Regions from separate parts of the Martelella lutilitoris genome, predicted to be linked through region 3. Evidence: predicted binding sites of a transcription regulator. Region 3 holds the regulator's gene; each other region holds the start of a gene.
The links. Region 3 encodes PhoB, which activates phosphate uptake and scavenging genes when phosphate is short. Its sites were predicted from a motif close to TGTCATNNANCTGTCAT; they were not measured.
Positions count from the first base shown of each region.

Region 1: the regulator PhoB is predicted to act here: its motif matches at 1,942-1,958, upstream of phnD (phosphate/phosphite/phosphonate ABC transporter substrate-binding protein).
Region 2: the regulator PhoB is predicted to act here: its motif matches at 1,332-1,348, upstream of JET14_RS01535 (pyruvate kinase).
Region 4: the regulator PhoB is predicted to act here: its motif matches at 978-994, upstream of JET14_RS02040 (NAD-glutamate dehydrogenase).

Region 1 covers NZ_CP066786.1:1,639,876-1,643,082, forward strand. Annotated here, with positions in the region: gene JET14_RS07750 (sensor histidine kinase) at 1-1,221, opposite strand, end outside; gene JET14_RS07755 (response regulator transcription factor) at 1,256-1,933, opposite strand; gene phnD (phosphate/phosphite/phosphonate ABC transporter substrate-binding protein) at 2,039-3,001, shown strand; gene JET14_RS07765 (ABC transporter permease) at 3,107-3,207, shown strand, end outside.
Region 2 covers NZ_CP066786.1:316,840-320,046, reverse strand. Annotated here, with positions in the region: gene JET14_RS01535 (pyruvate kinase) at 1-1,284, opposite strand, end outside; gene JET14_RS01530 (lipoate--protein ligase family protein) at 1,448-2,497, shown strand; gene JET14_RS01525 (N-acetylglucosamine kinase) at 2,510-3,207, shown strand, end outside.
Region 3 covers NZ_CP066786.1:3,764,880-3,768,086, reverse strand. Annotated here, with positions in the region: gene pstB (phosphate ABC transporter ATP-binding protein PstB) at 1-483, shown strand, start outside; gene phoU (phosphate signaling complex protein PhoU) at 524-1,237, shown strand; gene phoB (phosphate regulon transcriptional regulator PhoB) at 1,270-1,953, shown strand; gene JET14_RS17915 (orotate phosphoribosyltransferase) at 2,210-2,905, shown strand; gene JET14_RS17910 (carbohydrate kinase family protein) at 2,989-3,207, shown strand, end outside.
Region 4 covers NZ_CP066786.1:430,008-433,214, forward strand. Annotated here, with positions in the region: gene pdxY (pyridoxal kinase) at 3-878, opposite strand; gene JET14_RS02040 (NAD-glutamate dehydrogenase) at 1,090-3,207, shown strand, end outside.

The sequences.
Region 1 (3,207 bases), 2.1 Mb from region 3:
ACCGGACCCTTTGTCGCAAACGGTCAGAACGGCCTCGCCGCGCCTTGTCGTGACCGCCACGCGCGTCGGACCCGGCGCGTGCAGAAAGGCGTTTTCGATCAGATTGCGGATCATTTCGATCATTCCGACCGGATCGGCGTCGATGAGGACCTGTTGGTCCGGGCGGGAGAATTCCATGCGGCGAAGACCTTCCGCGAACTCGCCATTGCTGCCGATGCGGTTCAGTGCTTCCTCGACATAGTCGGAGAGGTCGCCGGTCTCCGCCTCCCGCATCTTGAGTTTGTGCAGAAGCGTTGCGTCCGTGAGCCACCGGTTTGCCAAGGTGCTGGCCGTTGCGGCATTGCGATGGATCCTCGCGACCCTGTCGCGCATGATCCGGGCATCGGTTTCGTCGAGCGCGACCTCTGCCTGCGCGCGCAGCGCCGCAAGTGGCGTGCGAAGCTGATGGGCGGCATCGGCCGTGACGCGCCGCAGCCCCTCCAGCGTCGAGGCGAGCTGGGCCATGAAATCGTTGAGTGCGACGACGAGCGTTTCGATTTCCCTGGGGACGTCCCGTGAAATCGGGCTGAGGTCGGAGCGGGCTCGGTTGCGCAGAACCCTCGCCACCGAGCGCAGGGGCCGGAACGCAAGGCGGATGCCGCCCCACATAAGGAGAAAGGCGGCGACCGCGACGGCCGCTGCGGGAACAAGCGAGTCGACGATAAGATGGCTGGTCAGAGCGTTGCGTGATTCCCGCGTTTCGGCGACCAACACGTCAATCCATCCCGCATCTCCGGTTGTCGCGTCGGTTCTGTAGCGCGCCACGGCCGCGATGCGCACCGGCTCGCCGTCCATCGTTCCGTCTGAAAGCCTGAGAGAGGGGGTCTGCGGCGTCTCGATATCGAGGCCCAGAACCGGAGAACCGGTGACGACCGACCCGTTTGGCGCCACGACCCGATAGAATATTCTGTTCATCTGGGTCGTTCCCAGGATGGCGAAGGCCGAATAGGGGATATCGACGATGACGTTGCCGTTCTCATAGGCGGCGGTATCGGCGATGGCCAGGGCTGCCGCTCCCAGCACGCGGTCAAAGGCCTCATCGGCGGCGCGATAGGCGTTGTTGTAGGCGGTGTTGTAGATCAGGGCCCCGGCGAGAAGAAACACGAACCCGGCGCTTGCAATCACCGCTTTTTCGATCGAAAGGCGCGCCAGCCGCTGCCGGATTGAAAGGCCGTCGGTCATTTCCTGCTCCGGTTTCTCCTCTTGGGCAGACGTCTTAACCTTGGCTGCTTATTTGCCGCAAGATGTAGCCGACGCCGCGCTGCGTGACGATCTCGACCTGGGCGCCCTGCAGTTTTTTTCGCAGACGAGAGACCAGCAGTTCCACCGCATTGGGCGTGCCCGCGTCATCATGACCGAAAAGCCTGACCACGACATGTTCCTTGTTGACCGGCGTGCCAGGCGCTTTGGCCAGCGCCTCGAGCATATCGTATTCGCGGCGGCCGAGCTCCAGCGGCGCGCCGGCAAGGCTGGCCGCCCGGTTATTGATGTCCAGTCTGAGGTCGCCAAAGACGATCTCACCCGTGGTTATGCCGCTGCTGCGGCGTGCAAGCGCGCGCACCCGAGCCGCCACCTCGCTGAGATCGCAGGGCTTGACGATGTAATCGTCGGCGCCAAGATCGAGCAATCCCACCTTGTCAGCAATCTGGTTACGGGCTGTCATGACCAGAACCGGCGTCCTGCTTCCGCTCCGACGCACCGCCGAAAGAACCTCAAAACCGTCGCGTTTCGGAAGGTTGAGGTCGAGGATGACGACATCAAAACCGTCGCTCATGGCATAGTCCTCGCCGCGCTCGCCATCGCCGACATGTTCGACATCGTGCCCCTCGCGGCGCAGCTTTGTCGCAATGGCGTCGGCAAGGTCCTCGGAGTCTTCAACTAATAGTATTCGCATTTCTTCCCATGACAGGACTCTGACAGAAAATCCGCCTAGTCTCTTCTCCCAAGGGCCAAGGCGAAACCGCACGCGCGTTCTCCTGGCCCGGGAGGAGACTATACTTTGACGAACGCAGGAAGAACAGGCTTGCTGGCTTGCGCCATTGCCGTTTGCGCGTCGGCCGCCATGGCGGGCGCGAATGCCGAGCAATGCGCCAGACCCTATCTGGCGGCGCCATACAGCGACTGCAACAATGATCTCGTCGCCGACCTTCCCGCCGATCCGGCGTTGTGGAGGAACCCGCCGACGCTGGTTTGGGCCTATGCGCCGATCGAGGATCCGGCGGTTTACGCCGAGCTCTTCAAGCCTTTCACCAACCACCTGGGCCAGTGCCTCGAACGGCAGATAGTCTACTATCCCGTCTTGACCGGTGCCGCCGAAATCGAGGCTCTGAAATCGGGCCGTCTGCATTTCGCCGGGTTCGCGACGGGATCGACGGTCACGGCCGTTCGCGAGGCCGGCGCCGTGCCTTTCGCCACCAAGGGAATAGGCGACGAGGTCCGGGGCTATCGTCTGATCGCCGTGGTGCGCAAGGGGTCTCCCTATCACAAGCTCAGCGACCTTGCGGGCCGGCGGGTGGCGCATTCCAGTCCGTTGTCCAATTCCGGAAACCTCGCGCCGCGGGCCCTGTTCCCCGAACAGGGGCTGCGACCCGACATCGACTATATGCCGATCATGTCCGGCGGACATGACAAGTCCCTGCTTGGACTGGTCGCCGGCGATTACGACATGGCCGCCGTCGCGTCGGATGTCTACGAGCGCATGGCGGACAGGGGCATGATCGATCCCGAGAGCGTGCGGATCATTTATGAAAGCCCGCTCTTTCCGACATCCTCGTTTGTCTATGCGCATGATCTCGATCCGGAGCTGTCATCCGCCCTGGAACGCTGCTTTTTCGGCTTTCTGTTCCCGCCGGAGATGCAGGCGGAATTCAATGGCGACACCAATTTCATTCCGCTTTCCTACAAGGACAGCTGGGCGACGGTGCGCGACGTCATGGGCAGGGCAAATGCCATGGCGGAATAGAGCCTAGCCGAAGCGGCGGCGCCCGACGGCGCCGCTCACTCACACACGCAACAGCCGAGGTAAACTTCAATGGGATCTTTCACGGGATCGCCACCGGGGACGACTGTGCCCGCGGTCAGGGGCAAAAGCCGGATCCATCGCTGGCTTTACTACAGCCGCATTGCGGCGAACGAGCCGGCGGGACTGCTCGCCATCGTTCTCCTTGT
Region 2 (3,207 bases), 930 kb from region 3:
CACCTGCGTCGCCCAGATCACCGGAATGCCTGCCGCCTCGCAGATCCACAGAATCTCCTCCTGCATTTCTGCCAGCCGCTCGAAACCGATCTCGGCGGCAAGATCGCCGCGCGCGATCATGACGGCGAACTCCCTTTTTCCGGCGGCGCGCGCGATCAGCGCCGGCAGGTTCTTCACCGCTTCCGGCCGCTCGATCTTGGCAACGACGCCGAGACCAGGGTTGCCGTTGCCGCCGGCGCCGAGTTCCCGATCGAGCAGGTCGAGGTCTTCCGGGCGCGAGACGAAGGAATAGCCGACCATATCGGCGCATTCGACCACGGTCGAAATATCGCCCTCGTCCTTGGCCGTCAGCGGCGAAAGGCCAAGCGCTGTATCGGGCAGGTTCAGCCCCTTTTCCGGCTTCAGCCGCGCGCCGTTGGCCTTGGCGCGTTCGACCCTGATCACCGCCATGCCGTCGCCAACCTCCGTCACCACGGTCTGCAGCTTGCCGTCATCATAGAGCACGCGGTCGCCGACCTTCAGCCGCGTCACCATTTCCGGCAGCGATACGCTGACGGCGAAGCGGACATCATCGAAAAGCGATGGTTCGCCCGAGGCCACCAGGCGGATGCGGTCGCCGACATTGGCCTTCAGCTTGCGTTCCGCGAGCAGGACCTGTTGGGTGCGGATCTTGGGGCCGGCGATATCCATCAGAACGGTGATGCGCCGCCCGGCCGCATCGCCCGCCGCCCGCGCATGCTTCGCCATGGCCCGCCAGGCCTCCGGTCCGTCATGGGCGCAGTTGATGCGGACGATATCCATGCCGCGGCGCACGAGATCGGCGACGAAGGCCGGGTCTTCCGCCGCCTCGCTCGCCAGCGTCACCATGATGCGGCTGCGCCGGTGCGCCGGCGGCGGACCGAACATCAGGTCGGTGGCCTGTTCCAGTCGCGCTTCGCCGGCGAAGAACGCCTCCGACGATGGCAGCGGCACGGGGCTCTGCCGTCCGGACCGCGCCGCAAGGGCGACAAGCACGGCATCGAGCGTCGGCAGGACCCGGCTTTCCAGCCGGCCGAGCGAGGAAAGCCCGTGGCGCATCAGCGCGCGCTGCAGCGGGCGCACGTCGTGGTGGCGCAATGCCAGGTAATGCGCCAGATTGACGATGCCCGGCAGCGACGCGGCCTCCGGACCGAAACCCTGCAGGATCGGGCGTGCCTCGTTTGCCACCAGGTCGCGCAGGCTTTCCACGCGCTCGGTCAGGCCCCAGACATCGTCCATGTCGGCAAAATGCTCGAAGGCAACCATGACCTTCTCCTCCCTTTCTCTCACCGTCACCAGATAGACCGATTTTCACGACCATTCCATGACAGGGATCATAAAGGGGCCGGCTTGCGCGAAGCGGACGGGCGGGTCTATGGAAGGGCGACCGGTTTTCCGGCTTTTGAATGCAAGGCAGGAGTTTCACATCATGCATGGCGAATACAAGGTTCCCGGCGGCAAGCTGGTGGTCGCCGACGTCGAATTGCGCGACGACAGGCTTTCCAGCGTCCAGATCGCCGGCGACTTCTTCCTCGAGCCGCCGGAGGCGCTTTCCGACCTCTGCGCCGCCCTTGAGGGCCTGCAGGCGACGAGTTCGGCCGAGGCCATGGTGGCGGCGCTGAAGGCAAAGCTCAGGCCCGATGCCGCCCTGATCGGCTTCAGCCTGGAATCGGTGGCGATCGCCGTGCGCCGGGCGCTGGGCGTTGCCAAGACCTGGCGCGATTTCGAATGGGAGATCATCGATACCGGCGCGGAGACCCCGGCCATGCATCTCGCCATAGACGATGTCCTGGCGCGCGCCGTTGCCGAAGGCCGTCGCGCGCCGACGCTGCGCTTCTGGGAATGGGAGCGCCCCGCCATCATCATCGGCGCGTTCCAGTCCCTGAGGAACGAGGTGGACCTGGAAGCAACCGAAAGGCTCGGCGTTCAGACCGTGCGCCGGGTGACCGGCGGCGGCGCGATGTTCGTCGAGCCGGGCACGGCGATTACCTATTCGCTCTACGCGCCGGGCGAACTGGTCGACGGCATGAGCTTTGCCGACAGCTATGCCTTTCTCGACAACTGGGTGCTGAAGGCGCTCAATGATCTGGGCGTCGATGCCTTCTACAAGCCGCTCAACGACATTGCGAGCTCGAAGGGCAAGATCGGCGGCGCAGCGCAGAAGCGCTATGGCGGCGGCACCGTGCTGCACCACGTGACCATGGCCTATGACATGGATGCCGACAAGATGATGCAGGTGCTCCGGATCGGCCGGGAAAAGCTCTCCGACAAGGGCACCAAGAGCGCGGCCAAGCGGGTCGATCCCGTCCGCAGCCAGACCGGGCTCGACCGCCGGGCGGTGATCGACCGGATGAAGGCGACCTTCATGGAACTGAACGGCGGGCGCGACGGCAAGGTGACGCCGGACGAATACAGGGCTGCCGGGGCGCTGGCGGACGAGAAATTCGCAACGCCGGAATGGCTGGCTTCGATCCCGTAAAGGCTTGCGACGATGGGCGGTTTCTTCCTCGGATGCGATATCGGCGGCACGGGCGCCCGCTTCGTCGTGGTCGATGCTGAGGGAAGCCCCGTCAGGCGCGGCACCGCTGCGGGCGCGAGCGCGCTCCTTGCCGCGCCGGGCGACCGGGCCCGCCTCGAGGCAAGTTTCACCCGCATCGGCGTAAGCCTGCCGCATCCTCTCAATGCCGCAATGATCGGGCTTTCCGGCTACGGACCGGAGGCCTTTGACGACATCGCCGGGCTCTTCACGCGAACAACCGGCATCGTGGCCGACAGCCTTACCTTGGTCGATGATATCGAACTCGCCTACCGCGTTCTCTTTGCGCCCGGCGAAGGCCATCTGGTTTCGGCCGGCACCGGTGTGATCGGCAGCCATTTCAGGGCTGACGGATCGCGGCTTCGCATCGGCGGGCGCGGGCTGATGATCGATGATGCGGGCTCGGGCGGCTGGATTGCACTGGCTGCCATCCGCGCGCTCTACCGAAGGCTGGACGAAGTCGGCGCCTATGGCGATATGGCGGTACTTGCCGCACAGGTCTTCGAGATGATCGGTAGCGCTGCCTGGGCGGACGTCAAGCGCCTTGTCTATGGCGGCGACAGGGGACGGATCGGCGCGCTTTCGCTGGCCGTCGCCAAGGCCGCTGATGCCGGCGACCCGTATGCGCAAGACCTTCTGCGAGAGGCAGGCCG
Region 3 (3,207 bases):
AACCCCAATCCTTTCCCGAAGTCGATCTACGAGAATGTCGCCTACGGGCCGCGCATCCACGGGCTGGCCCGCCATCGCGGCGAATTCGACCAGATCGTCGAGACCAGCCTGATCAAGGCGGGCCTGTTCAACGAGGTGAAGGACCGGCTTCACGAGCCGGGCACCAGCCTTTCCGGCGGCCAGCAGCAGCGGCTGTGCATCGCCCGCGCCATTGCCGTCAATCCCGAGGTGATCCTCATGGATGAGCCCTGCTCGGCGCTCGATCCGATCGCGACCGCACGCGTCGAGGAATTGATCTCGGAGCTGAAAGAGAACTACACGATCGTGATGGTGACCCATTCCATGCAGCAGGCCGCGCGCGTTTCCGAACGCACGGCCATGTTCCATCTCGGCCATATGGTCGAGGAGAATGACACCGACACAATTTTCACCAATCCCGCGGACCAACGCACCCAGGATTACATCATGGGACGTTTCGGCTGAGGGGCGGTTGCCGCACGCTCACGCCAAGGAAGGAACAGACATGGCTCCCTCGCATATTCTGACGGCATTCGATGACGAGCTGAAATATCTCCAGCGCCGCATTTCCGAAATGGGCGGCCTGGCGGAGGAGATGGTAAGCGAGTCGGTTTCGGCACTCGTCAACACCGATACCGAGCTTGCCGAAAAGGTGATCAAGGACGATCTTGTGCTGGACGAGGCGGAGCGCGAGATCGGCGAAAAGGCGGTCGTCATCATCGCAAGGCGCCAGCCGGTGGCAGCGGACCTGCGCGAAATCATGGGCGCTATCCGTATCGCCTCCGATCTCGAGCGCGTCGGCGACATGGCCAAGAACACCGCCAAACGCGTGATCTCGGTGCAGGGCTCCGGGGTGCCGCGCAAACTTGCCCACGGCATTGAGCATCTGTCGGAACTGGCGCTCCTGCAATTGAAGGAAGTGCTCGACGCCTACACATCGCGCCAGGCCGACAAGGCGAGCTCCATCCGCGAGCGCGACGACGAGATCGACGCGATCTACACCTCGCTGTTTCGCGAGCTCCTGACCTACATGATGGAGGATCCGCGCAACATCACCTCGTGCACCCATCTTCTGTTCTGCGCCAAGAATATCGAGCGCATCGGCGACCACGCCACCAATATCGCAGAAATGATCTACTACATCGCCACCGGCTCCCAGCCGCAGGGAGAGCGTCCGAAGGACGACAATTCCCCGGCCGTCGGTTCCGATGATCTTTAGAAGCCGTTTGAGACAAGGGAGACATACGTCCTATGGTTCCGAAAATCGCAGTTGTTGAAGACGAGGAAGCGCTCAGCGTTCTGCTGCGTTACAATCTCGAATCCGAGGGGTATGAGGTCGAAACCATCATGCGCGGCGACGAGGCCGAAATCCGGCTACAGGAGCGGGTGCCCGACCTGCTTCTGCTCGACTGGATGCTGCCCGGCGTTTCCGGCATCGAGCTTTGCCGCCGCCTGAGAATGCGGCCGGAGACCGAACGCCTGCCGATCATCATGCTGACGGCGCGCGGCGAGGAGAGCGAGCGGGTGCGGGGCCTGGCGATCGGCGCCGATGATTATGTCGTCAAGCCGTTCTCCACTCCGGAGCTGATGGCGCGGGTGAAGGCCATCTTGAGGCGCGCGCGCCCGGAAGTGCTCTCCAGCGTGCTGAAATGCGGCGATATCGAACTTGACCGCGAGACCCACCGGGTGCACCGCAAGGCGCGCGAAGTCCGCCTCGGCCCGACCGAGTTCAGGCTTCTCGAATTCCTGATGACATCGCCCGGCCGGGTGTTTTCACGCGCGCAACTGCTCGACGGCGTATGGGGCCATGACATCTATGTGGACGAGCGTACCGTCGACGTGCATGTCGGTCGACTGAGGAAGGCGCTCAATTTCTCGCAAATGCCGGATGTGATCCGCACCGTGCGCGGCGCGGGCTATTCGATGGAAGTCTAGCTGCGTCAACGAAACAGCCGAAAAGATTTTCTAAACGATTTAATATCCGTCATTGCGGGCGTAACCGGTTGCGCTATGCTGTCCCGGTCAGCCGTTCGGCTCTGTTGAAACAGCCCTGCGGCGATTGATTTTTCACGCCCGATTGTCCAATTGGACATCGGGCGGCCGTCAGCGGAGTTTCGCGCCGGCAAGAGGGCTTTTCAGGGATGCCGCCTCCCCGCATCCCGAAAAGCCGCAGCACAAGAGGATTGTTGAGATGAGCAGAGCAAGTTTCGCGGAGCCCGCGGTGATGGGCGATCTGATGGCGCGCATGCTGTGGGAAATCGGCGCCGTTCACTTTTCGCCGGACGAGCCCTACAAGCTTGCCTCCGGCCTGGTCAGCCCCGTCTATATCGACTGCCGGCAGCTGATTTCCTATCCGCGCATCCGCTCCACGCTGATGGACTTTGCCGCCGCCCGGGTGCTTGCCGATGCGGGCTTCGAGAAATTCGATTGCGTGGCGGGCGGCGAGACGGCCGGCATTCCCTTCGCCGCCTTCCTGGCCGACCGGCTGGAACTGCCGATGATCTATGTGCGCAAGAAGCCGAAGGGCTACGGCAAGAACGCGCAGATCGAAGGCCACCTGCCGAAGGGCGCACGGGTTCTGGTGATCGAGGACCTGACGACGGCCGGCGGTTCCATGTTCAACTTCATCAATGCCATCCGCGCAGCCGGCGGCGTGGTGGAACACGGCATGGCATTGTTCTATTATGGGATTTTCGGCGAGGCGGAGAGACGTTTCCGCGAAGGCGGCGTTGCCCTTCATTATATCGCCACCTGGAAGGACGTGCTTGCTGTGGCGCGCAAGGACGGGCTCGCCGATCAGGCGACCCTCGATGCCGTCGGCGCCTTCCTCGACCATCCGATGGACTGGTCGCGGGCGCGCGGCGGGCTTGAGGAACTGATCGTCTGAGGGGAGGGGACGCCCGCCTCGGTTGGCGGGCGAACTGCCGCGACCCGGCGCACGGACGCCTTACAGAAATTGGGAGAAGATGAATGATTTTATGCTGCGGGGAAGCCCTGATCGACATGCTGCCGCGCGAGACGGACAGGGGCGAGCCTGCCTTTGCCCCTTACGCGGGCGGCGCGGTCTGCAACACGGCGGTCGCGCTTGCGCGGCTCGGACGCAAGACGGGCTTTTTCTCCGGCATTTCGTCCGACCTGATGGGCGATATCATCCGCGAAAAGCTTGATGCGTCGAAGGTCGATCACAGT
Region 4 (3,207 bases), 1.0 Mb from region 3:
CATCATTTTCTTCTACGGTGCCTGGCCGGATGCATCAATTGACGAAGGCCAACTTTTGCAAAAGGGGCCGTAAAACCGGACGTGTTGCGTTCAAGCTGCAGCTCGTCGGCGCCCTCGCGAACGGCGCGCGCCAGGACCTCGTAGACCGACGCCGTTGATTTCTCCAGTGCCTGTGCGGGAGAAAGTGCGGCAAGCCGTGCCGCAAGATAGAGCGCGGAGAACAGGTCGCCCAGTCCGTTGGGCGGGTTTTCCAGCCGTCCGTGCTCGGCCAGCACCGCCTGGCGGTCGTCCACGTAAAGCGCCGCCACGCCGTCCCGGATAAAGGCATGGGCGGAGGTCACGACCACCTCGCGGGGGCCAAGCGCAAGCGCGGCATCCACCGCCGCGCTGTTGTCGTCGATCGACCGGCCAGTCAGCCAGGAGAGTTCGAACCGGTTCGGCGTGGCGATATCGGCGAGCGGCAGAAGACGGTCGCGGATGGCGGCGGCGGTTTCCTCCGGCACGTAGAGCCCCCTCTCGTCGCCGCTCACAGGATCGCAGAGATAGGTGACCCCGGGATTGTCCGCCTTGAGCCGTTCAACCAGCGCGGCGATCGCCTCGGCCTGTCGCGGGCCGGCGATATAGCCGCTGATGATGGCGGAAATCTCGCCGCGCCAGCGGCTTGAGCCGAGCTCCGCGAGCGCCCGGGCAAAGCCGGCATCATCGAATGTCAGCCGGGTGGACGCCCCGTGGCCGGGATGATAGGGCAGGACGATGGCGGGGACGGACCAGGTTGCAAGCCCAAGCGTTTCGAGAGCGAAGACGATCGCCCGGTTGCCGACGGCGCCGCGCATGACATGGCTGGATATGGCGATGACGGCGCCGGTTTTTGCTGTCATTTCAAATCCTCTGTCGGGTTTGCAACCATTGCGATCAAAAAAGCGGAAATGTTTTGCCATTTGCCTCATTTACGCTCTAAATCGCCTATTGGAGGGCGCTGTCAAGCCAGTGTCATGACGGCGACGTTAAAGGTCGAAGAGGGCCGGGACAACAAGGCGGCTTCAAATGCCGTTCCCGGCGACTGACAAACAAGAACACGCTGGAGGAAACATGGAAAACAAATCCGATCAGATGCGCAAGGGCATGATGGCCGCCGCCGAAAAGGCAGCGCTTGCGGCCGATCAGCCCTTCATCAATCCTTTTTCCATGTTCAAGCGGGCAAGCCCCGAGGACCTTGCGCGTTATGATGCGGCAATGCTGGCACAGGCGGCCGTGCACGCCGCGCGCGAGGTCGGCGCCTTCGATGGCGCAGAGGCCCGCGTCACCGTCGGTCCGGTCTCCGGCATCGCGCCTTCGGGCATCGCAACCGATGTGATCACCGTGACAGTCCGGAACATGCCCTTCATCTACGATTCGGTGATGGCCGAGATCGGCGAGTTCACCAACGATATCCTGCTTGCCGTCCATCCGATCCTGATTGCCGGATCCGGTCGTTCCGTCACCGCGTTCTCGCCGGAAATCCAGCACGCGCCCGAAGATCGCATCAGCCATGTGCAGGTGCATGTGGCCGCGCTTTCGCCGGAGACGCGCGCACGGCTGAAGGAGAGGCTCGACTATGTGATGGCGCATGTGCGGCTTGCCGTCAACGACTGGCCGGCGATGCTCGAGAAGCTGAAGACGGCCATGGATGAGATGGACGCGCGCGCGCCGGAGGGCCTGAAAGCGGGCGCCGAGGAGGCAAAACACTTCCTGGAATGGCTGCGCGACGGCAACTTCACCTTTCTCGGCATGCGCGAATTGGCCTATATCGACGAGGGCGGCTCCGGACGGGTCGAGCATGTGGCCGGCTCCAGCATCGGCATTCTCTCCGATCCCGAGATGCGGGTCCTGCGGCGCGGGACGAACCCGGTTGTCTCCACGCCGGAGATCCTCGCCTTTCTGGAAGGCCCGGAGCTTCTTCTGGTCACCAAGGCGAATACGACCTCGATCGTCCACAGGCGCACCTATATGGACTATATCGGCGTCAAGCGCTTCGGCGAGGATGGAAGGGTCGTGGGCGAACTGCGCATTGTCGGCCTCTTCACCTTCACCGCCTATACCCAGTCTGCCGCGCGCATTCCGCTGCTGCGCGCCAAGCTTGCCGAGGTCTCGCGTCATTTCGGCTTCGAGCCCAAGAGCCATGCCGGGCGCATGCTGCAGAATATCCTTGAATCCTATCCGCGCGACGAACTGTTCCAGGTGCCGGTGCCGCAGCTGACCGAGTTTGCCGAACAGATCATGGATGTGGCCGAGCGGCCGCGTATTCGCGTGTTGAGCCGGATCGACGGTTTTGACCGTTTCGTCTCCGTGCTCGTCTATATTCCGCGCAATCTTTATGACGCGCGCCTGAGGGAGAAGGTCGGGGAATATCTCGCCGAGGTCTATCAGGGCCATGTCTCCGCCTATTATCCCTCGTTTCCGGAAGGCCGCTCGGCCCGCGTCCAGTTCATCATCGGCCGCCACAGCGAGGAGAAGACGCCCGAGGTGCCGCAGGTCGAATTGGAAGCGGCCGTCCGCAGGCTCGCAGCCGACTGGTCGGAGCATTTCCGTTCGCTCGCCGGCCCCGGAGCGCCCGATTTCGATGCAAACGAGGCCTACCACGAGGCATTTTCCCCGGAGGAGGCCGTTGCCGACCTGCCGTTGATTGAAACCGCGGCCGAAAGCGGCATTCGCATCGCCTTCTACCGCCCCGTCAATGATGACGGCGAGGAGGAGCTGCGGCTCAAGATTTTCCACGCCGGCGGTCATCTGGCCCTGTCGCGGCGCGTGCCGCTTCTGGAAAACCTCGGCTTCACCGTGATTTCCGAACGCACCTTCGACCTGACGCTGGAGCAAGGCGGCGCCGGGCCCGTCGAGGTCATTCTCCATGACATGGAGCTTCTGGTCGACGGCTCGCCGGCCTTTGACCTTGAGGCCGACGGCGACCGCCTCGAGGAGGCCTTTGCCGCCGCCTTTACCGGCAGCGTCGACAATGACAGTTTCAACCGGCTGGTCCTGCTTGCCGGTCTCGATGCCCGCCAGGTCAACGTTCTGCGCGCCTATGCGCATTATCTGCGCCAGGCGGGCGTCAATTTCACTGCCGACTATGTGGCCCAGTCGCTCTGCCTCTATCCGGTGATCGCGCGCGCGTTGTTCCTGATGTTCCGCACCGCTTTCGATCCCGCGCTTTCCGACGCGGACCGCGCCGAG